2 regions of the Pseudarthrobacter sp. B907 genome follow, and region 1 is predicted to be linked to the other one. Evidence: predicted binding sites of a transcription regulator. Region 1 holds the regulator's gene; the other holds the start of a gene.
The links. The regulator HrcA, encoded in region 1, represses chaperone genes, less so after heat shock. The targets are predictions, from matches to a motif close to TTNGCACTCGNNNNNNNCGAGTGCNAA.

Region 1 (9,631 bases):
AACAACCTCACGATCATTCCCGTCCTGAACAAGATCGACCTTCCTGCCGCCCAGCCGGAGAAGTACGCCGAGGAACTGGCCAACCTGATCGGCGGCGACCCGGACGAGGTGCTGCGCGTCTCCGGCAAGACCGGCGCCGGCGTCGAGGTCCTGCTGGACAAGATCATCCGCGACCTCCCCGCCCCGGTCGGCGATCCGAACGCCCCCGCCCGGGCCATGATCTTCGACTCCGTCTACGACACCTACCGCGGCGTTGTCACCTACGTCCGTGTGGTCGACGGCATGCTGCACCCGCGCGAACGCATCCAGATGATGTCCACCCGCGCCACGCACGAACTGCTCGAAATCGGTGTCAGCTCCCCGGAGCCCACCCCGTCCAAGGGCCTGGGCGTCGGGGAGGTCGGCTACCTGATCACCGGCGTGAAGGACGTGCGCCAGTCCAAGGTCGGCGACACCGTCACCAACCTGGCCAAGCCGGCCAGCGACTCGCTGCCCGGCTACGCCGACGCCAAGCCGATGGTCTTCTCCGGCCTGTACCCGCTGGACGGCACGGACTACCCGGTGCTGCGCGACGCGCTGGAGAAGCTGATGCTCAACGACGCCGCGCTGGTCTATGAGCCGGAGACGTCGGCCGCGCTGGGCTTCGGCTTCCGCGTCGGCTTCCTGGGGCTGCTGCACCTGGAAATCACCCGCGAGCGGCTCGAACGCGAGTACAAGCTGGACCTGATCTCCACCGCCCCCAACGTGGAGTACGAGGTGACGCTGGAGGACAAGAAGGTCGTGCACGTCACCAACCCCAGCGAATACCCCACCGGCAAGGTCTCCGAGGTCCGCGAGCCGATGGTGGCGGCCACCATCCTGGCCCCCAACGAATTCGTCGGCGCCATTATGGAGCTGTGCCAGAGCCGCCGCGGCGTGATGGGCGGCATGGACTACCTCTCCGAGGACCGGGTGGAAATCCGGTACCGCCTGCCGCTGGCCGAGATCGTCTTCGACTTCTTCGACATCCTCAAATCCAAGACCCGCGGCTACGGCTCGCTGGACTGGAAGGCCGACGGCGACCAGGTAGCCGACCTCGTCAAGGTGGACATCATGCTCCAGGGCGAGCAGGTGGACGCGTTCAGCGCCATCACCCACCGCGACAAGGCCTACGCCTACGGCGTGATGATGACGGGCAAGCTGCGCGAACTCATCCCGCGCCAGCAATTCGAGGTGCCGATCCAGGCCGCCATCGGCTCCAGGATCATTGCCCGCGAAAGCATCCGCGCCATCCGCAAGGACGTCCTGGCCAAGTGCTACGGCGGTGACATCACCCGAAAGCGCAAACTGCTGGAGAAGCAGAAGGAAGGCAAAAAGCGCATGAAGATGGTGGGCCGCGTCGAAGTGCCGCAGGAGGCCTTCATCGCCGCCCTGACCACGGAAGAGTCCAAGGACAAGGCCAAGAAGTAGCCATGCCAAGCGCGCTTCCCCTCGGTGACCCCGCGCCGCCGGACGGGCTCGTGCCCGGCCAAGCGCTGGAGGGCGCCGCGGACCGGGCCTTCGGGCTCTATGTGCACATTCCGTTCTGCGCCGTCCGCTGCGGCTACTGCGACTTCAACACCTACACCGCCACCGAGCTCGGCGGCGGTGCCTCGCAGGACGCCTACGCCGGCACCGCCGTAGCCGAAGTGGAGTTCGCCGGCCGGGTGCTCACAGCATCGGGCCTGCCGGCGCGCCGGCTCAGCACCGTCTTCTTTGGCGGTGGGACGCCCACGCTCCTGCCGGCCGCGGACCTGGCCAGCATCCTGGCCGCCGCGATCAAGACCTGGGGCCTGGAGCCCGGCGCCGAGGTCACCACCGAGGCCAACCCGGACTCGGTCACGCCCGAATCACTGCAGCTGCTCGCCGATGCCGGCTTCACCAGGGTCTCCTTCGGCATGCAGTCCGCCGTGCCGCACGTCCTGAAGGTCCTGGACCGCACCCACACGCCCAGCCGTGTGCCGCAAGTGGTCCAGTGGGCCCGCGAGGCCGGCCTCGCCGTCAGCCTGGACCTGATCTACGGCACGCCCGGCGAGTCGCTGGAGGACTGGCGCTACTCGCTCGAGACGGCGCTCTCCTACGGCCCGGACCACATCAGTGCCTACGCGCTGATTGTCGAAGACGGCACCAAGCTCGCCGCCCAGATCCGCCGCGGCGAGGTCCCCGGAATCGACGACGACGACCACGCAGCCAAGTACGAGCTCGCCGACGAGCTGATCTCCGCCGCCGGCCTTGGCTGGTACGAGGTCAGCAACTGGGCCCGCACCCCGGAGCAGGCCTGCCGCCACAACCTGGCCTATTGGCGCGGGGACGACTGGTGGGGGATCGGACCCGGCGCACATTCGCATGTGGGCGGGGTCCGCTGGTGGAACGTGAAGCACCCCACGGCCTACGCGTCCCGGCTGGGCTCCGGGGTATCGCCGGCCGCCGGCCGGGAGACGCTTGATTCGGCAACCCGCCACGTCGAGCGCGTGATGCTCGAGGCCAGGCTGGTGACCGGACTGGACATCCCGGGCCTGGGCGGGCTGGGGGACACCGGACGGCACGCCGTGGCCGGGCTGATCGCGGACGGGCTGGTGGACCCGGTACAGGCGTTCAAGGGCCGCCTGGTGCTGACGCTCAAGGGGCGGTTGCTGGCGGACGCGGTGGTCCGCAGGATCCTGCCCGACTAGGACCCGGACCGCGCCGGCGGTAGGTCTCCGTGCGCGCTACTTGATCCAGCGGAGGTTGTACTCGTAGCGGTGCGGCTGGCCGCGGTTGACGTGGATGCCCGCCGCGACGGAGAAGCAGGCCAGGGCCAGCCAGATGGCCGTCGCCAGCACGGCGAACAGGTTTCCGACCACCGGGACAAAGACCAGCAGGTTGGCGAGAACGGCGGCGATCGTGGGCGGCAGCGTGAAGTTGAGCGCTTCCTTCGACTCCTGCGCCGTGAAGGGGCCGCGGTCCTTGAAGATCAGGTAGATCAGCAGCGAAGGGATGCAGCCCAGAATGCCGCCAAAGTGCGCCAGGGTGGCCCACTGCCGGTCCTCGCTCGCCGTCAGCGGCAGGGCATTAGCGGGCACGCCGTGATACTGCGACTCGCCATGGCCTGCCTGGTGGTCCGTGTGTTCGCGTGCATCTTCTGCCACGTTTCGTCCTTTGGATTGCGGTGGAGCATTGGTACTTGTAGGGCCGCGGCCGCAACAAACGCTGCGGGCGCCGTTCCAAGAATACTTGCTCGGGCACCGAACCGGCGCACAGCGGGGCGGCTACGGCACCGTAAGGAAGTCGATGACCTCTTCCACCCGGCCCAGCAGGGACGGTTCCAGGTCCGCGTAGCTGCGGACGGCCCCGAGGAGTTTCTGCCAGCCCAGGCCGATGTCCTCCTTGCTGCTGTGCGGCCAGCCGAAGGCCGTCAGGATCCCGGTCTTCCAGTCCACCCCCCGCGGGATCACCGGCCACTGTTCAATGCCCAGCACGGCCGGGCGGATGGCCTGCCAGACGTCCACGTACGGGTGCCCGACGATCAGCACGTTGCCGGCGGCCCCCGGGGACGCCATCACGGCGTCGGCGATCCGGGACTCCTTCGAATCCGGGACGAGGTGGTCCACCAGCACACCGAGCCGGCGGCCCGGGCCCGGCCCGAACTCCTTCACGGCGGCAGCCAGGTCGTCGATGCCATGCAGCGGCTCGACCACGATGCCCTCCACCCGCAGGTCATCGCCCCAGACCCTCTCGACGAGCTCGGCGTCGTGCTTGCCTTCCACCCAGATCCGGCTGGCCTTGGCCACCTGGGCGCGCTGTCCGGCCACCCGCACCGAGCCGGAGGCCGTGCGCGCCCCGGCGGCCGCAGCGGGGGCCCGGGGGGCGGGCGGCATCAGCCGGATGGGCTGGCCCTCCAGCAGGAAGCCGAAGCCCAGCCGGAAGGAACGGGACTTGCCGCGCCGGTCCTCGAGGGCCACAACGTGCATGCCGCCGGACTTCTCCACCCGGGTCACAGCGCCCACCCAGCCGGACTGGACGTCCTCCAGCACCATGCCGCGTTCCACCGGGATTTCAGGGAGCTGGGCCTTGGCGGGGGCGGACAGGTCCTGCGGGCCCCAGTTCTGGTACGTCATCTGCTACACACTGCTTTGCGCTCGGAAAGTTTCGGGGGACGATTCGGTCCCGCGGCCTGCGGTGTGCCCGGAAACACCTGTCCCGGCGGTCACGCCCGCAGCGAATCCAATGCTAACAACGGCGCGAGTCATATTAGACTGGTTAGCACTTAGGCATGTCGAGTGCTAACCGCGGGTTCCCGGGCGCGTCCCGTCACGCCCGGCGGCACCCGGCTCAGCGGAAACAGGTCGATTGGAGGTGGGGCGTGAGCGAGCCACGCAAACTTGAAGTACTGCGCGCCATCGTGGAGGACTACGTCCATTCCCGTGAACCGGTGGGATCCAAGGCGCTGGTGGAGCGGCACCACCTGGGCGTCTCCAGCGCCACGATCCGCAACGACATGGCGGCCCTGGAGGACGAGGGCCTGATCACGGCGCCGCACACCAGCGCCGGTCGGATCCCCACCGACAAGGGCTACCGCCTGTTCGTGGACCAGATTTCGGCCGTGAAGCCGCTGTCCCTTGCGGAGCGGCGCGCCATCCAGGCGCTGCTGGAGGGCTCGGACGACCTCGACGACGTTCTCGACCGGACCGTGCGGTTGCTCTCGCAGCTGACCAACCAGGTCGCCGTCGTGCAGTACCCGCTGCTCAGCCGGGCCCGGGTCCGGCACATCGAATTTGTGCTGCTGGCTCCGCGCAAGGTGCTGACCGTGCTGATCGCCGACACCGGCAAGGTGGAACAGCGGGTGATCGACGTCGGCCAGGAGCTCGGCGACGAGGCCCTCGCGGAACTGCGCACCCTGTTCCTGGCCAAGCTTTCGGGCACCCCGCTGAACCTGCTGCCGCAGTCGCTGCAGGCCGTCGCGGACAGCTGCCCGCCCGCTCGGCGCGGCGCGGCCCAGGCCCTCGCCCGGGGGCTCGAGTCGCTGGCGGCGAGCAGCCGCGAGGAACGGATGGTCATGGCCGGCACGGCCAACCTGGCCCGGTCCAACGTGGACTTCCCGCTCAGCATCGGCCCGGTGCTCGAGGCCCTCGAGGAGCAGGTGGTGATGTTGCGCCTGCTCAGCGACATGGCGCAGGACCCCCGCGGCGTCACCGTCAGCATCGGCCGGGAGAACCCCTACGACGGCCTCTCCGAAGCCTCCGTGGTGGCCACCGGCTACGGTCCGGACGCCACCGCCAAGGTCGGCGTCCTCGGACCCACGCGGATGGACTATCCCACCACCATGGCCGCCGTCCGTGCGGTGGCCCGCTACCTTTCACGGATCCTCGGGCCCTGACGGCCCGGCCCCGGCACCAGCCATTTACCTGACACAGGCTCTGCCAGTTACCGGCAGTACAACCAGGAAGAGATACACACTTTGAGCAGCCACTACGACGTTCTTGGAGTCTCCCGCGAAGCGACGGGGGAAGAAATCAAGAAGGCCTACCGCAAACTCGCGCGGACCCTGCACCCGGACGTGAACCCCGGTGACGACGCTTCGGACCGGTTCAAGGCGGTCACGCACGCCTACGAGGTGCTCTCCGATCCGCAGAAACGCCGGGTCTACGACACCACGGGCAACGAGAACGGCACCGACAACGGCTTCGGCGGCGGCTACGCCGGGCAGGGCTTCGCCTTCCAGGACATCTTCGAGACCTTCTTTGGCGGCGCTGGCGGCCAGGGCGGCCCCGCTTCCCGGGTCCGGCGCGGGCAGGACGCACTGATCAGCGTCCGGATCGAGCTCCGCGACGCCGTCTTCGGCGTCAACAAGAAGCTCGAGGTGGACACCGCCGTCACCTGCCCCACCTGCGAGGGCTCCTGCTGCCGTGAGGGCAGCCACCCCGAACGTTGCGACATCTGCGGCGGCAGCGGCCAGGTCCAGCGCGCGGTGCGCTCCATCCTCGGCCAGGTTATGACCACTGCCCCGTGCGGCAGCTGTGAGGGTTTCGGCACCGTAATCAAGGACCCTTGCAACGAGTGCGGCGGCCAGGGCCGGATCCGCAGCCGCCGCTCGATGACTGTCAAGGTCCCGGCCGGCGTTGCCACCGGCACCCGCATCCAGCTCTCCGGCCAGGGTGAGGCCGGCCCGGCCGGCGGTCCCTCCGGCGACCTGTACGTCGAGATCCGGGTCAACAACGACCCGACCTTCGTCCGGGAGGGCGACGACCTGCACGCGAGCCTACACATCCCGATGACCGCGGCCGCCCTGGGCACGGAAGTGACCTTTGAGACCTTTGACGGGGCGCAGGAGATCGACGTCAAGGCAGGCACCCAGTCGGGCGAGATCATCACGCTCCGCGGCATGGGCGTGACCCACCTGCGCGGCTACGGCCGCGGCGACCTCAAGGTGCACCTGCAGGTGGACACCCCGGCCAAGCTCGACGCCGCCCAGGAAGACCTGCTCCGCCAGCTCGCCAAGCTCCGCGGCGAGCAGTTCACCGAAGGCAAGCTCGCCGCCAGCGGCGGCGTCTTCGCCAAGCTGCGGGACCGGCTCGGTAACCTGTAGCGGTGAGTAACCCGGTCTTCTTCACGCCCGCAGGAACCCTGGACGACCAGGGCCCCGGCACAACGTTCGTCCTCACGGGCGCCGAGGCGCGCCATGCGGTGACCGTCAAGCGGCTGGCCGTGGGGGAGGCGGTCGACCTTGCCGACGGCGCCGGCACCCGCATCACCGGCACCGTCACCGCCGTCGCTCCCCAGGAGCTGACGGTGGAATGCGTCGAGGCCAGCACCGAGGCGCGGCCGGATATCAGGCTGATCCTGGTGCAGGCACTGGCCAAGGGCGACCGCGACGAACTGGCCGCCGAAACCGCTACGGAACTGGGCATCGACGCCGTCGTGCCCTGGCAGGCGGAACGGTCGATCGTCCGGTGGAAGCCCGAGCGCGCAGCGAAGGCCCACGCCAAGTGGCAGTCCGTGGTGACGGCCGCCGCGAAGCAGGCGCGCCGCGCCTGGATCCCGGAGGTCCGGGACGCCGTCGACGGCGGCGCCCTGCAGGCAGCCGTCGCGGCCGCGGACCTTGCCGTCATCCTGCACGAGGATGCGGTCCGCCCGCTCCGCCAGGTGCTGGAAAGCTGGCGCGGCGCGGCCCAGGGGCAGGGGAGTGACGGCGGCGAGCCGCGCGAGGTGCTCCTGATTGTCGGTCCCGAGGGCGGCATCAGCCCCCGCGAGGTCACCCGGCTGTGCGACGCCGGTGCGGTGACCGCCCTGCTGGGCCATCATGTGCTGCGTTCCTCCACCGCGGGCCCGGCTGCCACCGTGCTGGCCAGCGACGTGCTCGGCCGCTGGTAGCCGCCGGGCACCGCAGACGGGCGCCGCTGCCGGGGCCGTGCCTAGCGGACGGTGAAGCCGCGGGTGTCCACGTTCAGGTCCTGCACCGTGCTGCCCGGATCCACCTGCGACACCCGGGCCTCATAGCTGCCGGGCCCGAGGTTCAGCGAGAAGTTGAACAGGCCGGCCTGCGCGCCGTCCGGGGAGGCGGTGATGTTGCCGTTCAGGTAGGGGGTCTTCGTGGTGCCGTCGACCCGCAGGATCTCCCAGCGCAGCTTGCCGCCCGGGACGGTGCTCCGGCCGGTAAACTTCACGGCCCCCTCGGCTGCCTGGGTGCCTTCCTGCGGATCGATGATCCACACCGGCGCCACCATCCCGGCGCTGCGCGACGTCGGCGAACCGAGGCGGACCCGGTTGAACGCGACGTAATCGGTGTGCCCGTCCACCAGGATGACCACCTGGATCTGCTGCCCGGCGTCGGTCAGGCCGGCGCTGGCACCGGCGGCCGTGGCGGTGTAGACCAGCTGCTGGATGGCGCGTTCGGCCATCTCGGCGTCGACGTTGCTGTTGAACGCGTCCGCGGACACATCCACCGTGATGACATTCTTGCCGGAAATGGACGTGGCCAGCTTTTTCGGGTTCTGCCAAGGGGTGAAGAAGTCGGGATCCAGCGGTTTCTCGGACATCATCACGCGCAGGGCCCGTGTGATGGGGTTGTCCTGCTCCGAGACGTCCCGGAACTCGCGGTAGAGGAAGACATTGTTGTTGCTGCGCCCGATCCAGTAGACCGGGGCCTTGTTGGACGCCTGCGTGGATTCCAGCGGCGCGCTGGTGGCGGCGGCGCCCGCGGCGGGGCCGGGCACCGTCTGGGTGGGAGTGCCCGAGTCGGTGATTCCCGGCTGGGGCGTGGCCACGCAGCCGGACAGCGCCAGGGCGGCAGGCAGCACCAGCAGCAGGGCCCCACGGCGCGCACGCCGTCCTGCTGCCTTGACTACTTCACGCTGGCTGATGGCCGCCGTCCTTTCGCTGTGAGCCCTGAATCATGCACTGCTCCGTGCCTGCCGGGTTTGTTCCGCGGGCAGGGCGCCGGCCGCGCCGGGTTGCCCGCCCTCCGTCGGGGAACGGCAGCGTCGGGCCCGGCAAGGCCAAATCCAGCATTACACAGCGCCGGGGCGCTCCGGGCGGGTTTTCGCGCCGGCCGGCGAACTGCAACGGGAACGATATGAGGACGATATGAAGTTGATACCTAATGTCGCTGCGCCGGACCCGGGCGCCGGTCCCGGGCCGCGCTGGCGTAAGATGGAGGGACCCGCCGGAACCGGCGCTGACGGCCCGGACCGGCGTCGGCCGGCAATGGCGGGAGACCATTTCCGAACTGGAGGGGACCAGAGGCCCACGGGCCAACACCATGACTGAAGCAGCCAACGGCAAGGCCCGGATCAGCGCGGGCGAGCGCACCGCAGGGGAATTTCCCCACTCCCTCCCAGGCCTGCGGACGGAAGTGGTCCTGTTCGACAACTCCGACCAAATGGTGCAGTCCCTGGGCAGCCACGACGAAGCCCTGCGCTTCATCGAAACCCAGTTCCCCGACGTCGACTTCCATGTCCGCGGCAACGAACTCGCCATCAGCGGCCCGGCCGCCGACGTACCCCGGATCATGCGGCTGCTCAACGAAGTGCGCGGCCTCGTGGCCCGCGGCACCGTCATCACGCCGGCCGTACTGCAGCAACTGGTGTCAATGCTGCGCAGCCAGTCGCTGCAGAACCCCGTGGACGTCCTGACGCTCAACATCCTCTCCAGCCGCGGCAAGACCATCCGGCCCAAGACCCTGAACCAGAAGAACTATGTGGACGCGATCGACGCGAACACGGTGATCTTCGGGATCGGCCCGGCCGGCACGGGCAAGACCTACCTGGCCATGGCCAAGGCGGTCCAGGCGCTGCAGCAGAAGGAAGTCAACCGGATCATCCTGACCCGCCCGGCGGTGGAAGCGGGGGAGCGGCTGGGCTTCCTCCCCGGCACGCTCAGCGACAAGATCGACCCCTACCTCCGTCCGCTCTACGATGCGCTGCACGACATGATGGACCCCGAGTCGATCCCGCGGCTGATGGCCGCCGGCACCATCGAGGTGGCACCGCTGGCCTACATGCGCGGGCGCACGCTCAACGACGCCTTCATCATCCTGGACGAGGCGCAAAACACCACCCCCGAGCAGATGAAGATGTTCCTCACCCGGCTGGGCTTCGGCTCCAAAATGGTGGTCACCGGCGACGTAACCCAGGTG
Region 2 (21,771 bases), on a different contig from region 1:
CACGCGCTGCGGCTTGCCGCCGACGGCGGAGGTCCAGACGACGGTTCCGGCGGAGAGGTAGCCGGCGTCGATGCCGCGGTCGTTGGCGAGCTCGAAGATCTTGGAGCGGAGGTTGCGCGAGGCCCGGGCCGCGACGACGTACTGCTGGCGGTCCCGGATCAGGGTGGACAGGCGGGTGCGGCGTCCGGCCATCAGCTGGGCCAGTCCGGAGGGGTGGGCGTGTGTCAGGTCAATGGAGCCTTCGGGCGTTTTCGTGAAACGCAGCATGGTGTCTGCTCCGGTGACGGGTTTGAGACCCGACAGCCATTTCCTGAACTCCTCGGAGCCCTCGGGGTGGCCTTGACCTACTGACACTGCTGCCTTCTTTTCTGTGCTCACGGTTTCTGAGTTCGCGCGGGACGCCCTGGACCATACCGGCATGCTTTCGAGGGTAGCCCGAATCAGGCGTCAGTGCCGGGGCGCAACACTGGCGCGGGTCAAATTCGTGGGGCAAGTCGCTTCGGCGCGACGGGCCGCAAAAGCACAATGGCCGGCCCCGCACGGGGCCGGCCATTCACACTGCTATTCCCACTCGATGGTTCCCGGCGGCTTGCTGGTCACGTCCAGCACCACGCGGTTGACGCCCTCCACCTCGTTGGTGATCCGGTTGGAGATCCGGGCCAGGAGGTCGTAGGGCAGCCGCGACCAGTCGGCCGTCATGGCGTCCTCGGAGGACACCGGGCGCAGCACGATCGGGTGGCCGTAGGTGCGGCCGTCGCCCATCACGCCGACGCTGCGGACGTCCGCGAGCAGCACGACCGGCATCTGCCAGACCTCGTTGTCGAGGCCGGCGGCGGTCAGCTCGGCGCGCGCGATCGCGTCGGCCTTGCGGAGCAGGTCCAGCCGTTCCTTGGTCACTTCGCCGACGATCCGGATGCCGAGGCCCGGACCCGGGAAGGGCTGGCGTCCGACGATTTCCTGCGGCAGGCCAAGCTGCGCGCCGACGGCGCGGACCTCGTCCTTGAACAGCGCGCGCAGCGGCTCGACGAGTTCGAACTGCAGGTCTTCCGGGAGGCCGCCCACATTGTGGTGGCTCTTGATGTTCGCCGCGCCCTCGCCGCCGCCGGATTCGACGACGTCCGGGTACAGGGTGCCCTGGACGAGGAACTTGATCTTCTCGCCGTGCGCGGCGGCCTCGGCGATGATGGCCAGCTCGGCTTCCTCGAACGCGCGGATGAACTCGCGGCCGATGATCTTGCGCTTGGTCTCGGGGTCGCTGACGCCGGCGAGGGCCGCCTGGAAGCGCTCCTGCTCGTTGGCGACGTAGAGCTTGACGCCGGTGGCCGCCACGAAGTCCCGCTCGACCTGCTCGGCTTCGCCCTCGCGCAGCAGCCCGTGGTCCACGAAGACACAGGTCAGCTGGTCGCCGACGGCGCGCTGGACGAGGGCCGCGGCCACGGCGGAGTCGACGCCGCCGGAGAGCCCGCAGATCACCCGGGCGTCACCGATCTGCTCGCGGATCCGCTCGACCTGTTCGTCGAGGATGTTGCCCGTGGTCCAGTTCGGTTCCAGCTTGGCGCCCTTGAAGAGGAAGTTCTCCAGCACCTGCTGGCCGTAGGCCGAGTGCTTCACCTCGGGATGCCACTGCACGCCGTAGAGGCACTTCTCCTCGTTGGCGAAGGCGGCCACGTCGGCGCCGGCCGTCGTCGCGAGCACCTCAAAGCCCTCCGGGGCCTCGTGGACGGAGTCGCCGTGGCTCATCCAGGTGCTCTGGTGCTGGGGCATGCCCGCCAGGATGGAGCGGCCCTCGCCGAGCACAGTGGTCTCCGTGGAGCCGTATTCCCGCAGGCCGGTCCGGGCCACTTTGCCGCCCAGGGCATTGGCCATGGCCTGGAAGCCGTAGCAGATGCCGAACACCGGGACGCCGGCCTCGAACAGGTCGGCGCCGACGCTCGGGGCGCCTTCGGCGTAGACGCTGGCGGGGCCGCCGGAGAGGATGATGGCGGCGGGGTTCTTGGCCAGCAGCTGCTCGGTGCTGTAGGTATGCGGAACGACTTCCGAATACACATTCGCTTCCCGGACGCGGCGGGCAATCAGCTGCGCGTACTGGGCACCGTAGTCAACAACCAGCACCGGCCTGTGGGACGTCTGGGATGCAGTGGGAGTGGTCACCGTCCTAGCCTACGTTGCGCCCCCGGTCCCCCGCACCTTGAGAAGCTGCGGGTAAGCGAACTCACAGCACCGCGGGGCGGGGCTTTATCCGGGCCGGCTCAGTAGCGCTGCGGCGCCTGCGGGTTAGCGGCAAGTTCGGCCTCCACCTCGGCGTGGAACTTCTTCTCCACAAAGAAGGACAGGAACGGCACGACGCCACCGAGGGCCAGGATGATGAGCTTGGCGAAGGGCCAGCGCATGAGCGACCAGAGCCGGAAGTTGGACATCAGGTACACGACGTACATCCAGCCGTGCACGATCAGCACCGCGACGGACAGGTTCACTCCGCCGATGACGCCGGCCGGCTCGGCGTCGGCGAATCCGAAGCCGAACGGCTGGCCGGTGACGGCGTTGGTGCCGCCGGCGAACAGGTACTGGCCGAAGGCGTAGCGGGCGATCAATTCCGCGCAGAGCAGCAGCAGCATGGAGCCCGTCAGGTAGGCGAGGACCTTGTAGAACTTCAGGGCTGAGCGGATCTGCGCCTCGGTCCCGCCGAAGCGGCGCTTCTTGCCGCCGGGGGTTCCCGTTCCGTTGGGCTGCTGCGGCGCGATGGCCGGCTTGGGCTCGATCATGGTTGCACTCTCGGTTTGGTGGGATGCGGGTTGGTGTCGGAGGAATCGGGGTCCCGGGGCCCGCCCGCGGCGGCGAGCCGGGCGGCTTCTTCATCCTGGGCGTCCTCGAGGCCGCGGCGGTAGTCGTCCTTGACCAGGCGCCACCAGATGAAGAGCGCAAAGCCGGCGAAGACCACCCATTCGGCGGCGTAGAAGAGATTGAGCCAGTTGACCGTCTGGGCGGGCGGCTGCGGGCCGATAGCCAGCGGCTTGACGGCGCCGGAGGCTGCCACATCGGCGCCGGCGGAGCGTTCGGCGCTGGCGGCAACGAAGCCGGGGTAACTGGTGACGTCCCAAAGGTTGATGAGTTCGGCGACGGAGACGGCGCTGGCGCGGCCGGGTCCGGCGTCGGTGTTGGGAACCGGCGCTTCGGACGGGATCAGCCGGCCGGTGAGTTCAATGGGGCCCGACGGCGGTGCGGCGGCGTCCGCGGGGTCGGCGACCCAGCCGCGCGCCACCGGGATCCAGGTCTGCGGCGAGGCGCCGGCGCCGGAGAGGGCCGGGGCGTCCTGCACGGCGAAGGCCGAAACGATCCAGAATCCCTTGGCGCCGTCGTGGATCCGGCCCGGGACCAGGACCTGTTTCTGCGGATCGTAGCTGCCGGTGGCGGTGACCACCTGGTCGGCCACCGAGCCGGGGAAGAACTGCCCGGGTTTCAGGACCGCGGTCAGCGGGCGGGCCTCCTCGGTCCCGGTGGAAACCGGTGCCTCGGGCCGCGTGGAGCGGCCGAACTGCCACTGGCTCAGCAGCACAAAGACCCCCGAAATGACGATCGCAAACACCAGGCCTGCGATCCAGCGGGGTTTGAGGGCGGTTTTCAGCACCCCTTAACCGTACTTCGTCCCCGTGTAGAACAACGAAACGGGCGCTAGGGCTGGGCCTAGAGTGGGGCAGCAGGGTCCCTGCGTGGCGACGGAGTCGACACGAAAGGGCCTGCCCCAATCTCAGTGGTCGAAGAACACCAGGGACGAGTTGATCAGTTCGGAGATCACCTCGGGGTCGTAGGCGCGGCGGAGGGACTCCCGGAAGGACTCCTTCGAGAGCGACCGTGCCATGGTGGCGAGGACTTCCAGGTGGTCCGAGAAGGAACTGGCCGGCGTCGCGATCAGCAGGACCACGGTGGCCGGGCCGTCCGCCGCGCCGAAGTCCAGCGCCTTGCCGTACTTGGTGATGCCGACGGCAATCGAGATGCGCGAGACGAATTCGCTGCGGGCGTGGGGCAGGCCAACACCGCCGGGCAGCCCGGTGGCCAGCTGGTGCTCGCGGGCGTTGACGTGGCCGAGGAATCCCTCGAGGTCCGAGATCCGTCCGGCGTCGTACATCCGCTGCGCGAGCTGGGCCGCGGCGTCGAACTTGTCCTTCGCGTCCAGCTCCAGGATCACCATCTGCGGCGTGGTGAGGTCGGCGTCGTACCGGTCCAGTTGTTCCGCCAAGAGGTGTCCCTTCGATGTGGCGTCGGTGCACGCCGACGGGTGGTGCGCCGGGGCGCCCCGGTCAGCGCAGCGGGACGATGTCCTCCACGCCCATCCGTGCGGCGTCGGCGGATTCGTCGTCCGGCTGCTCCTGGCTGAGTCGTTCGGCGTCGACCCGGGCCAGGTAATGCTTGATTTCGCTCTCGCGCTGCGCGTCGCTCCAGCCGAGAACCTCACCGATCAGTTTAGCGACTACCGGGGCGGCGGACACACCGCGGTCCCAGGCCTCGATCGAAATCCGGGTCCGGCGGGTCAGCACGTCCTGGACGTGGCGGGCGCCCTCGAACTTGGCCGCGTACACGGCCTCGGCCGCCAGGTAGTCGTCGGCGCCCGGCAGCGGCTCGGCCAGTTCGTGGTTTTCCCCGATCAGGGCCAGCACCTCCGGGGCCATCGACCCGTAGCGGTTCAGCAGGTGCTCGATCCGCGCGACGTGGACGCCGGTTTCCTCCGCCATCCGGTTGCGTTTGTTCCAGGCGGCCTTGAACCCGCTGGCGCCGAGCAGCGGGATGGATTCCGTGCACGACGGCGGGACCCGTTCGTCCATGCTGCGGGTCGCCTCGTCGACGGCGTCCTTGGCCATGACCCGGTAGGTGGTCCATTTGCCGCCGGCCACGACGACGAGGCCCGGAACCGGGTGGGCCACCACGTGCTCGCGGGACAGTTTTGCCGTGGAGTCGTTCTCACCGGCCAGCAGCGGGCGCAGGCCGGCGTAGACACCCTCGACATCCTCGCGGGTCAGCGGCCGTTTGAGGACCTTGTTGACGTGTTCGAGGATGTAGTCGATGTCCTTGCTGGACGCCGCGGGGTGTGCCTTGTCCAGGTGCCAGTCGGTGTCGGTGGTGCCGATGATCCAGTGCCGCCCCCACGGGATGACGAACAGCACCGACTTCTCGGTCCGCAGGATCAGGCCCACCGTGGACTGGAAGCGGTCCCGCGGCACCACCAGGTGGATGCCCTTCGAAGCCCGCACCTTGAGCTGGCCGCGGTCCGTGACCATGGCCTGGGTCTCGTCGGTCCAGACCCCGGTGGCGTTGATGACCTGCTTGGCCCGGATGTTGAAGCTTGAGCCGTCCTCGTGGTTGACGACCTTGGCCCCGACCACCCGTTCGCCCTCGCGCAGGAAGTCCACCACGGCCATCTGGTTCACCGCGTGGGCGCCGTAGTAGGCCGCCGTCCGGACGAGGTTGGCGACGTACTTGGCGTCGTCGACCTGGCCGTCGTAGTAGCGGATGGACCCGACAAAGGCGTCATCCTTGAGGCTCGGCGCGGCGCGCAGCGTGCCGCGCCGGCTCAGGTGCTTGTGGAACGGGACGCCGCGGCTGTGGCCGCCGGTGATGGACATGGCGTCGTAGAGGGCGATCCCGGATCCGACGTAGGGCCGTTCCACAAAGCGCTTGGTGAGCGGGTAAAGGAACGGCACCGGCCGGGCCAGGTGCGGGGCGAGGACGGAGAGGATCAGTCCGCGCTCGTGCAGGGCCTCCTTGACGAGGGCGAAGTCGAGCATCTCCAGGTAGCGCAGGCCGCCGTGGATGAGCTTCGAGGACCGCGACGAAGTGCCGGCCGCCCAGTCGTTGGCCTCGACGATGCCAACGCTCAGGCCGCGGGTCACGGCGTCCAGCGCGGCTCCGGCGCCGACAATGCCGCCGCCGACGATCAGGATGTCGAGTTCCTTGCCGGGCTCGGTGCTGCCCCTGAGCGCCGCCAGGGACGCTTCGCGTTCCGCGGGTCCAAGAGCACCGCCGGCCAAGGGAGCACCACCGGGAAAACTGTTCATCTCACGCCTCCGTCCGGATCAAACCTCGTAGTGCACCACACTACTTCCAAGTTCTCCGGATGGGCAGGGCTTTGCCGGGCCCCGCGCCGGGCTCAGTTCCCGGCGTAGGGCGAGACGACGACGTCGACGCGCTGGAATTCCTTCAGGTCCGAGTAGCCGGTGGTCGCCATCGAGCGGCGCAGCGCGCCGATCAGGTTCGAGGTGCCGTTGGTGTGGTGGCCCGGGCCGAACAGGACCTCCTCCAGCGGCCCGACGGTGCCGACATTGACCCTGTCGCCGCGGGGCAGTTCGAGGTGGTGGGCCTCCTGGCCCCAGTGCCAGCCCTTGCCGGGGGCTTCCTCGGCGCGGGCCAGGGCGCTGCCGAGCATGACGGCGTCGGCGCCCATGGCGATGGCCTTGACGATGTCGCCCGAGGTTCCCATGCCGCCGTCGGCGATCACGTGCACGTAGCGCCCGCCGGATTCGTCCATGTAGTCCCGGCGGGCGGCCGCGACGTCGGAGATGGCGGACGCCATCGGCGAGTGGATGCCCAGGGCGCGGCGGGTGGTGGTGGTGGCTCCCCCGCCGAAACCGACCAGGACGCCCGCGGCGCCGGTGCGCATCAAGTGCAGGGCCGGGGTGTAACCGGCCGCTCCGCCGACGATCACCGGGACGTCGAGTTCGTAGATGAACTGCTTGAGGTTCAGCGGCTCGTGATCCTTGGAGACATGTTCGGCCGAGACGGTGGTGCCGCGGATGACGAAGATGTCGACGCCGGCAGCCACCACGGTCTTGTAATGCTCCTGGGTGCGCTGCGGGGTCAGCGAGCCGGCGACGGTGACGCCCGCGGCACGGATCTCGGCCAGCCTCGAGGTGATCAGTTCGGGCTGGATCGGGGCCTGGTACAGCTCCTGCATCCGGCGCGTGACGGCGGGGCTGTTGGTCTCGTTCTCGAGGGCGGCAATCTGATCCAGCACCGGCTGGGGATCCTCGTAGCGGGTCCACAGGCCTTCCAGGTCGAGGACACCGAGGCCGCCGAGCCGTCCCAGCGCGATGACCGTCTCCGGGGACATCGCGGAGTCCATCGGCGCGGCGATGACGGGCATGTCGAACTTGTAGGCATCGATCTGCCAGGAGACGGACACGTCCTTGGGGTCGCGGGTGCGCCGGTTGGGGACGATCGCAATGTCGTCCAGGGAGTAGGCACGACGCCCACGCTTGCCACGGCCAATCTCAATCTCGTAAGTCACGTCCCCACTTTACTTGACCCGGCCGTTGGACCGGCCTTTGACCCGGCCATTGACCCGGGACGGACCGTCCGGACCGCGTCCGCAGGCCGCTCCGGGGCCGCCAGGAGACGCCCGGCCGGGTCCCAAATAATCGATAGTCCACACCTACTTGACATGTTTTGTCAACGGTTTACAAATCATGAAAATGCCTTTACGTTTGCCTTCGGCCGCCGGGGGTTGTCCCCGGCGGCCTCCCCACCCCGTTCCGGGCAGTCCGCACTGCCCGGTGATAGAAAGCAGAACCCATGGGAAGTGCATCACTCAGGAAGTCCCGCGTGCTGGCCCTGTCGCTGGCCGCCCTTGTCGGCACCATGACGCTGGCCGTCAGCCCGGTACTCGCCGCCCCCGGCACCGGACCGGTCGCCTCGGAGAATGTCCCGGCGCCGGATGTCAACGCCGGCGAGGCCTACACGCAGTTCATTGTGAGCTTTAAGAAGACCCCCGGGAACGCCACGCCGGGCGGCCGCGCGAACGCCTGGGGCAAGGCAGCCAAGCAGCAGGGCGTCACGGTGAAGGAACTGCGCGCCCTCGCCACCGGGGGCACCCTGATCGCCTCCGACAAGGCACTCTCGGACCAGGCCGCCAAGGACTTTATGAACGAGATCGTCGCCTCCGGCGCGGTCGACGCCGTCGAGCCCGACGCCCGCATGACCGCTGTGCTCTCGCCGAACGACCCGCGCTACAGCGAGCAGTGGGACTTCACCGCGGCGAACGGCATGCGCATCCCCGGCGCCTGGGACGTCTCCACCGGCTCCGGCTCCACGGTCGCCGTGATCGATACCGGCATCACGGCACACCCCGACCTGGACGCCAATGTGCTGCCGGGTTACGACTTCGTCTCGGACGCCACGGCGGCCCGCGACGGCAACGGCCGGGACGCCAACCCCCAGGACGAGGGCGACTGGTACGCCGCCGGCGAATGCGGCCAGACCGCGGCCTCCAACTCCTCCTGGCACGGCACCCACGTGGCCGGCACCATCGCCGCCGTGACCGGCAACGCCACCGGCGTGGCCGGCGTGGCGCCCAACGCCAAGGTCCTCCCGGTCCGTGTGCTGGCCAAGTGCGGCGGTTCGCTCTCCGACATTGCCGACGCCATCATCTGGGCCTCCGGCGGCACCGTCTCCGGCGTCCCCGCCAACGCGAACCCCGCCAAGGTCATCAACATGAGCCTGGGCGGCTCCGGCGCCTGCGGCACCACGTACCAGGCCGCCATCGACGCCGCCGTCTCGCGCGGCACCACCGTGGTGGTGGCGGCCGGCAACAGCAACCAGGACGCCTCCGGCTTCCGGCCCGCCAACTGCAACTCGGTGGTCACCGTGGCCGCGAGCAACCCGAGCGGGACCCTCTCCTACTACTCCAACTTTGGCGCCACGGTGGATCTCACGGCTCCCGGCGGCGACACCAGCGTCAGCGGCGGCGGGATCCTCTCCACCCTCAACACCGGAACCACGACGCCGGGCGCCGCCGGCTACGCCAGCTACCAGGGCACCTCGATGGCGACCCCGCACGTGGCCGGCCTCGTAGCCCTGATGAAGGCCAAGTCCCCCGCCCTCACCCCGGCACAGGTCGAGTCCACGCTGCGCCAGGGCACCCGGGCAATGCCCGGCGGCTGCACCAAGGGCTGCGGCGCCGGCCTCTCCGACGCCACCGCCACGATGGCCCTGCTCGGCGGCACCACCCCGCCGCCGTCGGGGAACCTGCTGCTGAACCCCGGCTTCGAAAGCGGCGCGGCCTCGTGGACCTCCGACCACGCGGACACCTTTGAGACCGGAACCAACGCCCGGACCGGCACCGGCTTCGCGGGCCTGAACGGCTGGGGCCAGGCCACGTCGTACACGCTGGACCAGACCATCTCCATCCCGTCCTCCGTGACCGGTTCCACCCTGTCCTTCTACCTCAAGACCCTGACCGATGAGACCACCACGGCGACGGCCTACGACACCTTGAAGATCCAGGCCATCAGCGGCGGCGTCACCACGACCCTGGCGACCTACTCGAACCTGAACAAGTCCGCCGGCTATGTCCTGAAGACGCTGGACCTGTCAGCGTTCAAGGGCAAGAGCGTCACGCTGCGCTTCCTCGGCGTCGAGGACTCCTCGCTGAAGACCTACTTCTTCGTGGACGACACCTCGGTGACCACCTCCTAACACCGCTGAGCACCGCTGAGCACCGCCAAGAATGGGCATGTCCTCCCTCCCCGGAAGGACATGCCCATTCTTTGCGCCCGGGAACGGACATAGTGGGGTTATGTCCATTGGCCGCGGCCACGGAAGGGCATGCCCATCCGTTGCTTCCGGGAACGGTCACGGGCAGCCCGCGGACGGTACAGGCGTCCGGCGGCAGGTACGCTGGCGGCATGGGTAACGGGTGGAGCTTCGACGGCCACATCGCCGGGCTGGGAACGGAATCCGGGCTGCGCGCCGTGCTGGGGCTCTGGCAGCGTTCCCCCTTCGGCCCTTTCGCCGATGCCATGGTGGAACTGCCCTCCGGCCGACGGATTCTGCTGGCCCCGACCGCCGAGATCGGCGCGTTCATCGCCTCGGTCTACAACTTTGACGAGACCCGCGTGGTGGATCTCGCGGTGTCGCATTATGGACCCCGGCTCGGCATCGACGCCGGTCCGCTCAGCGTCCGGGCCGACGTCGGCGCGCGCACCCGGCTTGGCAGCGTCGTGCGTCTGGTTCCGCGTCCGCTGGCGGTGCACCCGCGGTGGCTACGGGCCGTCAGCCCGCTCGCTTCCCGAATCAGCCCGGGCGCCCGCACCGCGGGCACGGCCCGGGGCGGACGAAGGGAGTACTACGGCGTGACGGACCTGCACCACATCACGGCGGCCCGCGTGAGCTGGGACGGCACCGACGCCGGGGCGCTTGCCGCCGTGCGGCCCGCGGTCTCCTTCGGTTTCAGCAGCGTTCCCGCCGCCCCCAGCCTGGCCCGGGTGCGCACCACCGTGACGGGTTCCTAGGCCTCGTCCACGGCCAGCTGGGATTCGAACATCCGGAAGTAGCGGCCGCGCAGCGCCACGAGTTCCCGGTGCGTGCCCTGCTCCACGATCCGGCCGTCCTCCAGCATGTAGACGATGTCCGCCTTCTCGATGGTGGCGAGCCGGTGGCTGATGGCGATGATCGTGCTGCTGCGGTCGGCGAAGAGCCGGGAAAAGATCCGGTGCTCGGCCAGCGCGTCAATCGCCGACGTCGGCTCGTCCATCACCATAAAGGACGCGTCGCGGTAGAAGTTCCGGGCCATGGCCAGGCGCTGCCATTGGCCGCCGGAGAGGCCGCTGCCCTTCCGGCCGCGCGGATCCTCCATCCAGTTGCTCACGTGGTTGTCCAGCCCGTTGGGCAGTTTGTTGATGAACTCGAGGGCCTCGGCGTCGGCGGCGGCGCGGCGGATCCGCGCGTCGTCCCGCGGCGCATCGACGTCGCCAAAGAAAATGTTCTCCGCTGCGGTGGCGAACTCGTATTTCAGGAACTCCTGGCTGAGCACCGCCAGCTGACGGTGCCAGGACTTCACGTCGACGGCGGCGAGGTCGACGCCGTCGAGCAGAACCTGCCCGGAATCCGGGCGGTACAGCCCGGCGAGGATCCGGATCAGGGTGGACTTGCCGGCGCCGTTCTCTCCCACGATCGCGATGTGCTGGCCCTGCCGGATGGTCAGCGAGATGCCCTTGATGACCTCCAGCTCGCTGCCGGTGTAAGTGAAACGGATGTCGCGCAGTTCCACGGCCGTGGGCGCCTGGAGCAGGGGCGGGGCTTGGTCGGAGTGCACCGGCAGCGCCATAAACAGCTCGTAGTCCTTGAGGTTCGCCAGGTCCTCGTCGATGGAGCTGAGCGAGGAGACCAGGCTGTTGGCGGTGGAGAGGGCGCGGCTGACGATCTGCTGGACGTAGAGGAACTGCCCCACCGGCTGCGCCCGGGCGATGATCTGGCCCACCACCCAGATCAGCGAGACCACCTCGGCGCCGTACTGCAGCGCGTCGGCCGCGAGCTGTTTGGGAATGTAGCGCTTCTGGAAGTCCAGCCGGCGCTTTTCGTCCGCGTCCCGGAGCCGGGAGCGCAGCCCCATCAGGTAGCCGACGATCCCGTACAGCCGCATTTCGGCGATGTGCTGCGGCCGCAGCAGGTTGGTTTCGATCATCCTGCGCTGCCGGCGCGAATCGATCTGGGTGTTCCAGTGCGCGATCTGTTCGCGGGAGAGCTTGAACTGCAGGTAGACGCTGGGCACGATCGCGACCAGCACGATCACGGCGATCCACCAGCTGACCAGCAGCAGCGCGCCGATCGCCAGGATCACCGAGACCAGCTGCGTAAAGATGGCGGCGATCCGGTCCAGGACGCGGGCGTAGGAATCGGAGAAGCGCTTGGCCCGGTCGTAGAGGTCCACCGTCTCCTTGTCGTCGTAACGCCAGAAGTCGAGGGCGAGGAAGCGCTCGTACATCAGGTCCCCGACGATCGCGCCGACCCGGAAGCTCATGAGCTGCTGGATGTAACGGTCCACGCTGCTGAACGCTCCCCAGAACAGGCCGAGCGCGGCCGTGATAATGACGTAGACGATCGCCTGCCGCCCGGCCTCGGCGTTGCCCGCGTAGGCGGCCGCGAGCGCCGTCGTGGTCAGCGCGGCGAAGTAGGTGGTGACCAGCGGCAGCAGCGCCGAGATCAGCGAGCCCACGATTTTCATCACGACGGCGGCCGGCGAGGCCCGGAAGCTGACCCGCAGCACCTGCGCCACCGCCCGGGCATAGGGCCGGAGCGCCAGTTTGCGCCTGGGCTCGCGCGCGGGCAGGAGTTCGGACATGCCTCCAGCCTAGGACACGCCCCTGCCCAACTAGCTCGCAGCAGGGGCCGTTATGGGCCGCCAAAACGGCCCGTGCTGCGAGTTGGTTGGGTGGCTCAGAGAGCGGCGGGTGGGCCCACGCCCGCAGGGTTCCCTGACCGAGCTTGCGAGGTTAGGGGGCGGGTGGGGATTAGCGCGAACCGTAGTTCGGTGCCTCCACGGTCATCTGGATGTCGTGCGGGTGGGATTCCTTGAGCCCGGCCGCGGTGATCCGGACGAACTTGCCGCGGGCCTTGAGCTCGGCGACGGTCGGGGCGCCGGTGTAAAACATGGTCTGGCGGAGGCCGCCGACCAGCTGGTACGCCACCGAGGACAGCGGGCCGCGGTAGGCCACCCGGCCCTCGATGCCTTCCGGGATGAGCTTGTCATCGCCGGAGACGTCGGCCTGGAAGTAGCGGTCCTTGGAGTAGGAGGTGTTTTTGCCGCGGGTCTGCATGGCCCCGAGCGAGCCCATCCCCCGGTAGCTCTTGAACTGCTTGCCGTTGACGAAGATCAGGTCCCCCGGTGACTCGTCGCAGCCGGCCAGCAGGGAACCGAGCATCACGGTGTCGGCGCCGGCCACCAGGGCTTTGCCGATGTCGCCGGAGTACTGCAGGCCGCCGTCGGCGATCAGCGGCACGCCGGCCGGGATGGCCGCCTTCGCGGACTCGTAGATGGCGGTGATCTGCGGGACGCCGACGCCGGCCACCACGCGGGTGGTGCAGATGGAGCCCGGACCCACGCCCACCTTGATGCCGTCGGCACCGGCGTCGATCAGGGCCTGGGCACCCTCGCGGGTGGCGGCCTGGCCGCCGATGATGTCCACGTGCGCAGCAACCGGATCGGACTTCAGCCGGCGGATCATGTCCAGAACACCCTGCGAGTGGCCGTTGGCGGTGTCGACGAACAGGGCGTCGACGCCGGCGTCGATCAGGGCCATGGCCCGCTCCCAGCCGTCACCGAAGAAGCCGATGGCGGCGCCGACTCGCAGCCGGCCCTCCTCGTCCTTCGTGGCCAGCGGGTACTGCTCGGCCTTGGTGAAGTCCTTGGTGGTGATGAGGCCCTTGAGCCGGCCCTGCTCGTCCACCAGCGGGAGCTTCTCGATCTTGTTGGTGGCGAGCTTGTGCGAGGCTTCCTCACGGCTGATGCCCACGTGCCCGGTGACGAGCGGCATCTTGGTCATGACGTCGCTGACCAGCCGGATGGGGAAGTCGGATTCCGGCACAAAACGGGTGTCGCGGTTGGTGACGATGCCGAGCAGCCGCATCCCCTCGTCCACGACCGGCAGGCCGGAGACGCGGTAGTGCGAGCAGATCTCGTCCAGCTCGGCGAGCGTGGCTTCGGGGCCGATGGTCAGCGGGTTGGTGATCATGCCGGACTCGCTGCGCTTGACCCGGTCCACCTGGTCGGCCTGGTCGGCGATCGACAGGTTACGGTGCACCACGCCGAGGCCGCCCTGGCGGGCCATGGCGATGGCCATCCGGGACTCGGTCACGGTGTCCATCGCAGCGGAGAGCAGCGGGGTGTTCACGGTGATGCGCTTGGATATCCGCGAGGAGGTGTCAGCCTCGGACGGGATGACGTTGGTGTGTCCCGGCAGCAGCAGGACGTCGTCGTAGGTCAGGCCAACGAAGCCGAAAGGGTCGTGTTCGGGCTGGGTCATGAGTGCGCCTCTTACCTTGGTTTCTGGGTTCACGGGTAGGGGTTGCAGCAGATGACCAGCCCGTCATTACGGGCGTGGCCTGTGCAGAAGTGTTGTGTAAATAGTAGAACCTCGGGCCCGATCCCCATATTCCGGGCCGCGAATGTGAGCAACGGCATGCCTGGCCGCGCCGCGCGCGTCACGTCCAGCCGGTGGCGGCGAGCAGCCGCTGCTCGAACATCGGGATCATGCTTTGGACGTAGGTCTTGGTGAGGTGGTTGTCGTCCTTGTAGACATAGACGTTCCCCACGACGGCGGGGCAGGTGCCGTTGGCGCAGATGAAGTCGCTCAGGTCCATGAGGTGGAGTCCGGCGACCTTGCCCCGGTAGGCGTCCAGCGGCGAGGAGGCGGCCAGCGATTCCTGCAGCGGAACGTTGCAGGCTGCGGCGTCGGCGCCCTTCTTCTGCACGCATTCGGGCATGTTCATGGTGAAGCGCGGGTTGTCGCGGATGCCCACCACCTCCATCCCGGCGTCGGTGAACGGCTTGATGCCCTCGAGGTACTGCGGCACCTCGGTTTCGTACGGGGCGTCCTTGAGCGTGAGCGAGGCGACCGTAAACACGGCGTCCGGCTTGTGATCCAGCACGTACTGGGCGCTCGCCTTGTTGAAGGCGTTGCAGTCCGCATCGCGCTCAGGCGATTCCCCGCCGAAACGGCAGTTGCCCTTGAGCAGGGTCACGACTTCCCAGCCGTGGCTCTTGGCGATGGGGCCCAGGGCGGCCATGTACTGCTGGGCGTGGGAGTCGCCGAGCACCACAATCTTCTTCGTCACGGGGTCCGGCCGGCTGTTTTGCAGGCAGCCTGCCAGCAGCGGGTCCGCGGGCACGTTGGAGTCCGTGCAGAGCCCGTCGATGTCGGCCCACTCGTTCTTCAGGGCCGCCGGGCCGGGAATGATCTTGGCGTCCGGAGTCGGCTTGCCGGCGTTCTCCGGCGCCAGCGCGGCGGCGCCGGGGGTCAGCTCCCGGGGCTGGGCCGCGGCGGCGGCCTCATCGGCCATCAGCTGGCTCTGCCATACGGTGACGGGTCCGGCCAGCAGGGCACCGCAGGCGGCGATGACGACGGCGGTGCGCCACGCGCGGCGCTGCGGCCAGTGCCAGTCGCGCAGCGGTTTCTCGACGTAGCGGGTGGTGAGCACGGCCAGCGCCACGGAGGCGGCCACGATGGCGAGCCCCTGCACCAGGTCCGGCGCAGTGATTCCCAGGCCGGCCAGCGCCAGCACCAGCAGCGGCCAGTGCCAGAGGTAGAGGGCGTAGGAGTTGTCGCCCAGGGCCACCAGCGGGCGCCACGTCAACAGACGGTCGACGCCGAAGCGGCTGCCGCTCTGCCCGGCAACGATGATGGCGGCGGCAGCCAGCGTGGGCCACAGCGCGATGAAACCGGGGAAGGACCGGTCCACGGTCAGCAGCAGCCCGCAGGAAAGCATCGCGGCCAGGCCGGCCCAGCCCAGCACCACGCGCAGCGCCTTGCCCGGTTTCAGGTGCGGCAGCGCCAGGGCCAGCAGCGAGCCGAGGGCGAACTCCCACAGCCGGGTCCGGGTGTCGAAGTACGCGTAGGCCTGGTTGCTGGCGGTCTGGTCAATCGAGTAAGCCAGCGACGCGGCAAAGATGGTCCCGAAGGCCAGGGCCAGGATCAGCCGGTAGTCCGTCAGCCGGTCATCCAGCTTCGTCCGGCGCAGCACACGGTGAAGCAGGGCGGCGCCGGCGAAGACCAGCGGCCAGAGCAGGAAGACCTGCCCCTGGATGGATAGGGACCAGAAGTGCTGCAGCGGGCTGGCACCGGAGTGGTCCTGGGCGTAGTAGTCGACGGCGGTGTCGGCAAGCAGCCAGTTCTGCCGGTACAGCAGCGACGCCCAGGCCTGGTCGAGGATGTCCGGCCACCGGCTTGCCGGCAGGATGGCCCAGGTGCCGATCAGCACGGCGAGGACCACCACCACGACGGCCGGCAGCAGCCGCTTGAGCAGGTGCAGCCAGTGGCTCAGCAGGCGCAGCGGCTTCCCGCTCTCCACCTTCCGGGCGAAGCTCAGGGTCATCAGGAAGGCCGAGATGAGCAGGAAGATGTCCACGCCGCCGGAGACCCGGCCCAGCCACACGTGGTAGGTCACTACCATCAGGACGGCAAGCGCACGCAGGCCCTGCACCTCGGGCCGGTAACCCGATTTGCGGCGCGCCGGCGAACCCGCGGATGCGGGCGGCGGGCTGGCTACGGTTCGCTCGATCGACACTGGGGACCCCTCAGGCACACTTCCAAAAACATCAATGTTACTGAACCGTAATTTTCTGCGCCAATCGCTGGGAGGTCTGCCTGCGGGCGCCGGCCACGCAGCAGGCCCTAGTCTGTAACGAGTCGAAGGAGGCCGCGAGTGATCGTGCAGTTACGGATTTGTGTCCCGGAGCAGCTCACCGGTGCTGTGGTGGACAGCTGTTCGGACGGGCCTGGAGTGGCGGAGGTGGCGCTGCACCCGGGCGCCTCGGTGCTCCCGCCGGGAGATGTGATCCTGGTTTTCGTCGCGCGGGAAGCCGTCGAGGCGCTGATCGAGAAGCTCCACGCCCTCAACGTCCAGGAGGTCGGCTCGATCTCGGTGACCACGCCCGAGTTGCTGCTCTCCGACCGCGCGGACGAGGCCGCGGCGGCTGCCCCCGGCGAGGGCGCGGACGCCGTGATCTGGGATGAGGTGTCCCGGCAGACCGGGGAGGACTCCCGGCTGACGTGGAGCTACCTGGCGTTCCTGGTCCTGGCCACCCAGCTCGCTGCGATCGGGATCGTCACCGACTCGACCATCGCGATTGTGGGCGCCATGGCTGTCGGTCCCGAGTTCGGGCCGCTCGCCGCGCTGGCCGTGGCCTTGGTGCGGCGCCAGTGGCGGCTGGGGCGCCGCGCGGCGCTGGCGCTCGGCGTGGGGTTCCCCGTCGCCATGCTGGCGGCGGCGTTCACGGCCTGGCTCTCCGTCCCGCTTGGTCTTTTTCCCGCCGATGCCCTGGACCGCGGCTCGGCGGTGGAGTTCATTTACCATCCGGGGCCGTATTCATTGATTGTGGCCCTACTGGCCGGCACCGCCGGCATGCTGTCCGTGATCGGCCGGCGGTCGGCGGCCCTAATCGGCGTTTTCATTTCGGTGACCACGGTCCCGGCGGCCGGTTTTGTGGCGGTGGCGCTGGTGCTCGGTGAGTACCAGAAGGCGGCGGGCTCGGCGCTGCAGCTGCTGGTGAACCTGGTCGGGATCGTCGTGTCGGCGGTGGCGGTGCTGCTGTTCTACCGGGTGGTCACCAAACGCCTGCCGCGCGACGCCGCGGCGCGGCTGCAGCGGAAAGCGCAGGCGCAGGGGCGCTGACGTGACGTGACGGGCGCTGACAGGCGCCGGCCGGGGCCCGCCATAACAAGAAGGACCGGACCAGCTGGAGCTGGTCCGGTCCCTTTTGTTGCACGGGAACTAGTGCGCGGGAACCTTAGTGCTGGTGCCCGGCGTGTTCGTCTTCCTCGGCCGGCTTCTCCACCACAAGGGTTTCGGTGGTGAGGACCAGCGCGGCGATCGAGGCCGCGTTGCGCAGTGCCGCGCGGGTGACCTTGACCGGGTCGATGACGCCGGCCGCGATCAGGTCCTCGTATTCGCCGGTCTTGGCGTTGAAGCCCTGGTTGACCGCGGACTCGGACACCTTGGCGACGACGACGTAGCCGTCGAAGCCGGCGTTCTGGGCGATCCAGCGCAGCGGCTGGGTCAGGGCGCGGCGGACGATGCCCACGGCAGCTGCCGCGTCGCCGTCGAGCGCCTGGACGGCCGGGTCCTCATCGAGCGCCTTGAGCGCGTGGATGAGGGCGGAGCCGCCGCCGGCCACGATGCCTTCTTCGAGGGCGGCGCGGGTGGAGGACACGGCATCCTCGATGCGGTGCTTCTTTTCCTTCAGCTCGACCTCGGTGGCTGCGCCGACCTTGATCACGCCGATGCCGCCGGCCAGCTTGGCCAGGCGCTCCTGCAGCTTTTCCTTGTCCCAGTCCGAATCGGTGCGGGTCAGCTCGGCGCGCAGCTGGGCGACCCGGGCTGCGACGTCCTCGGCGGAACCGGCGCCGTCGACGATGGTGGTGTTGTCCTTCGTCACGGTGATGCGGCGGGCGGTGCCGAGGACCTCGAGGCCCACGGTGTCCAGGCTCAGGCCCAGCTCCGGGGAGACGACCTGCGCGCCGGTGAGGGTCGCGATGTCCTGCAGCATGGCCTTGCGGCGGTCACCGAAGCCGGGAGCCTTGACGGCGACGACGTTCAGGGTGCCGCGGATGCGGTTGACGATCAGCGTGGAGAGGGCCTCGCCGTCGACGTCCTCGGCGATGATGAACAGCGGCTTGGAGCTCTGCAGCGCCTTCTCCAGCAGCGGCAGGAATTCCTGGACCGAGGAGATCTTGCCCTGGTTGATCAGGATGAGGGCGTCCTCGAGGACGGCTTCCTGGCGTTCGGCGTCGGTGACGAAGTACGGGGACAGGTAGCCCTTGTCGAACTGCATGCCCTCGGTGAGGACCAGCTCGGTCTGCGTGGTGGAGGACTCCTCGATGGTGATCACACCATCCTTGCCGACCTTGCCGAACGCCTCGGCCAGCAGCTCGCCGACCTCGTCACTTTGCGCGGAGATGGCGGCCACGTTGGCCACCTGGGTGCCCTCGACGGGGCGGGCGTTCTCCAGCAGGCGGGCGGCGACGGCCTCGACCGAGACCTCGATGCCGCGCTTGATCTGTCCCGGGGCGGCGCCGGCGGCAACGTTGCGCAAGCCTTCCTTGACCAGGGCCTGGGCGAGCACGGTGGCGGTGGTGGTGCCGTCGCCGGCGACGTCGTTGGTCTTGGTGGCGACCTCCTTGGCAAGCTGCGCGCCAAGGTTTTCGTACGGGTCGTCCAGTTCGACTTCACGGGCGATGGTGACGCCGTCGTTGGTGATCGTGGGGGCGCCCCACTTCTTGTCCAGCACGACGTTGCGGCCGCGCGGGCCGAGCGTCACCTTGACCGTGTTGGCGAGCTTATCGATGCCGGCTTCAAGCGACCGGCGGGCAGCGTCGTTAAACGCGAGCTGCTTTGCCATGGTTTTGTCCTTTCAAGACGGAACCCCGCGCAGCCGTTCCGTTCAAAGCGAAGGAATCGGCGGCGCGGGGGTCCAAGAGAGTTACTTTACGACGATCGCCAGAACGTCGCGGGCGGACAGCACGAGGTACTCGACGCCGCCGGTCTTAACTTCGGTTCCGCCGTACTTGGAGTAGATGACAACGTCGCCGACGGCGACGTCGACGGGAACGCGGTTGCCGTTGTCGTCAAAGCGGCCGGGGCCTACTGCAACAACTTCGCCTTCCTGCGGCTTCTCCTGTGCGGAGTCCGGGATAACCAGGCCGGAAGCCGTGGTCTGCTCGGCTTCGAGCGGGCGGACAACAATACGATCCTCAAGAGGCTTAATAGAGACCGACACTCGGACCTCTCCTTTTCGTCAGCAAATTCGTGGACTTTAAAGCTGTGGTGCCATGGCGTACAGACCGTCGTCGCGGTGCCGGCAGCAGCCAGGCCGGTAAAGCTTCAGGTGTTAGCACCCGCCTAGGGAGAGTGCCAATGACGACTCTATGTAAGGAGTTAGCACTCGGTCAAGGTGAGTGCCAGAAAGTTCGTCGTCGGTGAACGCGGTTATGGACATGCTCATCGGGTGGCTTGGAGGACGGACATGCCCAGCGTTGGCGCTCGGCGTTGGACATGCCCGCCCGGCCAGGAATGGACATGCCCAGTGCTGGCGCTCGGCGATGGACATGCCCGCCCGGCGGCTTGGAGGACGGACATGTTGCCTCGGGCGCTGAGCTTGTCCGTTGTTGGTGCTGGGCGATGAGCGTGCTCATCGCCGGCCCGCTGCAATGGACATGCTGTCCGGGGGCGATGGACATGCCCAGTGCTGGCCGCCACGGATGGGCATATACGCAATATGTCCAGTGCTGGCGGCGAAGGATGGGTATGTCCGTCCCAGTCCATGCCGGCGCCGACCCTGCGCCGGGCCAAGCGGGCCAAGGCCAAAGCGGCCTACTGCCCCGCGAGGTCCTCGTAGTCCCAGTCCTGGCCGTCGTCGTCCTCGTCGACCTGCGCGGAGGTGTTCCGTTCGCGGTACATGACGAAGCCGCCAGCGAGGGCGGCCAGCGCCCCGAGGACCAGGAAGATCATGCCGCCCACCCGGGCTGGGGCATAGGTTTCGCGGATGGCCCGCGCCTCGTCGGTGGCGTCCGTGACGTCCTTGCCGCCAACGGAATACACGGTGGCGTTGAAGGAGTCGAGGGCGAAGATGATCACCAGCAGCGCCACGCAGACGACCGCCACCACACTGCCCGCAATCAGCGCGGGCCGGGCGAAGCGGACCAGGCCGCTCCGGCCCGGATTTTCCCCGTCGCCCGGCTCCCGGGTGCCCGCCGCGCCGAAGTCCTCTGTGTCCCTGTCGTCCATGCCGTCCAGCCTATCGGTCGTGCCGGGCGTTCCGCGCCTGAACTACGCTTGATGGCATGGCTGAGACTACGCAGGACCAGATCGCCCCGCTCCTGAATCCGGAGGGCTGGGAACTGCTGGCGTCTCTTGGCCCGTACCGCGAGGAGGAGGCCTTCCGGCTCAACGCCTCGCTGCGGAAAGCCGGCCATTCCCCCGAGCTGGTCTCGGCGGCACTCACGCAGTCCCGGCTGCGGACCAAGGCGGAGGCCAAGTTCGGCGAATTCGCCCGGCAGATGATCTTCACCCGGGCCGGCCTGGAGCAGGCCACCCGGCTGGCCGTCGCGGCACGGCATGCGCAGCGGTTCGCCGCCGCCGGGATTTCCCACGTGGCGGACCTGGGCTGCGGGCTGGGGGCGGATGCGATGGCGCTGGCCTCCCTCGACATCACGGTCACCGCCGTCGAACTGGATGAAACCACCGCGGCCTGCGCCACCATGAACCTGATCCCGTTCCGGAACGCCACCGTGGTCCACGCCGATGCCGCCGCCGTTCCGCTCGACGGGATCGACGGCGTCTGGCTCGACCCGGCCCGCCGCACTACGTCGAGCTCGGGAACGAAGCGCCTCTGGGACCCGGAGGACTTCTCCCCGCCGCTGTCCTTTGTGGAGTCCCTGGCCGCGTCCGGCCGGGCCGTCGGCGTGAAGATGGGCCCGGGCATGCCGCACGCCTCCGTGCCCGCGGGCTGCGAGGCGCAGTGGGTCTCGATGGGCGGCGACGTTACCGAGGTGGCCCTCTGGTTCAACGCGGTCCGCCGGCCCGGGATCCGCCGCGCCGCCCTGGTCCTGGGGCCGCAGGGAGCCGCGGAGCTCACCAGCTCGGAGGAGTTCGACGCCGGGCCGGCCGCCCCGGTGGGGGCCGTGGAGGGCTACCTCTACGAGCCGGACGGCGCCGTGATCCGTGCCGGCCTGGTTGCCGACGTCGCGCTGCAGCTCGGCGGGCATCTGGTAGATGAACACATCGCCTACATCTGCGCGCCGGAACTGCGCGAGACGCCCTTCGCCCGCGCGTACAAAGTCCTCGAGGTGATGCCGTTCAACGTCAAGGCGCTCAAGGCCTGGGTCAAGGCCAACGGCGTCGGTGTCCTGGACATCAAGAAACGCGGTACCTCGGTGACCCCGGAGGAACTGCGCAAACAGCTGCTCCCGGGCGGCAGGAGCGCCAGGAATTCCGCCACCAAAACGGCCACCCTGGTCCTCACCAGGATCGGCGAGGAGCGGGTGGCCATTTCGGTGGAGCCGGTCCAGGTCCCGGCGGCCGGGGCTACTGGGCCCGCATAAACTCCTCGGCGGCCCGGACCTGTTCGTCGCTGGGCCGGATGCCGGTGTAGAGCACAAACTGTTCCAGGGCCTGGATCGTGGCGACCTCGGCGCCGGTGATCACCTGCTTGCCCGCGGCGCGGGCGGCCTTCACCAGCGGGGTCTCGGCCGGCAGCGCGACGACGTCGAACACCACCTTCGCGGCGCCGAT

Region 2: a site for HrcA is predicted at 19,417-19,443, ahead of groES (co-chaperone GroES). Genes of this name have one in related genera too.

Annotation. Positions count from the first base shown of each region.
Region 1 covers NZ_JBEEQE010000019.1:5,463-15,093, forward strand. The annotation lists gene lepA (translation elongation factor 4) at 1-1,449, shown strand, start outside; gene hemW (radical SAM family heme chaperone HemW) at 1,452-2,690, shown strand; gene ABLI39_RS14855 (DUF4870 domain-containing protein) at 2,727-3,146, opposite strand; gene ABLI39_RS14860 (DUF3097 domain-containing protein) at 3,267-4,115, opposite strand; gene hrcA (heat-inducible transcriptional repressor HrcA) at 4,361-5,374, shown strand; gene dnaJ (molecular chaperone DnaJ) at 5,456-6,583, shown strand; gene ABLI39_RS14875 (16S rRNA (uracil(1498)-N(3))-methyltransferase) at 6,586-7,368, shown strand; gene ABLI39_RS14880 (GerMN domain-containing protein) at 7,410-8,294, opposite strand; gene ABLI39_RS14885 (PhoH family protein) at 8,756-9,631, shown strand, end outside.
Region 2 covers NZ_JBEEQE010000007.1:100,885-122,655, forward strand. The annotation lists gene ABLI39_RS08195 (DUF4011 domain-containing protein) at 1-354, opposite strand, end outside; gene guaA (glutamine-hydrolyzing GMP synthase) at 562-2,151, opposite strand; gene ABLI39_RS08205 (DUF3817 domain-containing protein) at 2,250-2,762, opposite strand; gene ABLI39_RS08210 (SURF1 family protein) at 2,759-3,625, opposite strand; gene ABLI39_RS08215 (PTS sugar transporter subunit IIA) at 3,746-4,234, opposite strand; gene ABLI39_RS08220 (glycerol-3-phosphate dehydrogenase/oxidase) at 4,296-6,047, opposite strand; gene ABLI39_RS08225 (GuaB3 family IMP dehydrogenase-related protein) at 6,140-7,276, opposite strand; gene ABLI39_RS08230 (S8 family peptidase) at 7,561-9,462, shown strand; gene ABLI39_RS08235 (hypothetical protein) at 9,672-10,277, shown strand; gene ABLI39_RS08240 (ABC transporter ATP-binding protein) at 10,274-12,106, opposite strand; gene guaB (IMP dehydrogenase) at 12,276-13,787, opposite strand; gene ABLI39_RS08250 (acyltransferase family protein) at 13,966-16,041, opposite strand; gene ABLI39_RS08255 (DUF389 domain-containing protein) at 16,186-17,154, shown strand; gene groL (chaperonin GroEL) at 17,270-18,880, opposite strand; gene groES (co-chaperone GroES) at 18,962-19,258, opposite strand; gene ABLI39_RS08270 (hypothetical protein) at 19,852-20,265, opposite strand; gene ABLI39_RS08275 (class I SAM-dependent methyltransferase) at 20,322-21,581, shown strand; gene ABLI39_RS08280 (shikimate 5-dehydrogenase) at 21,565-21,771, opposite strand, start outside.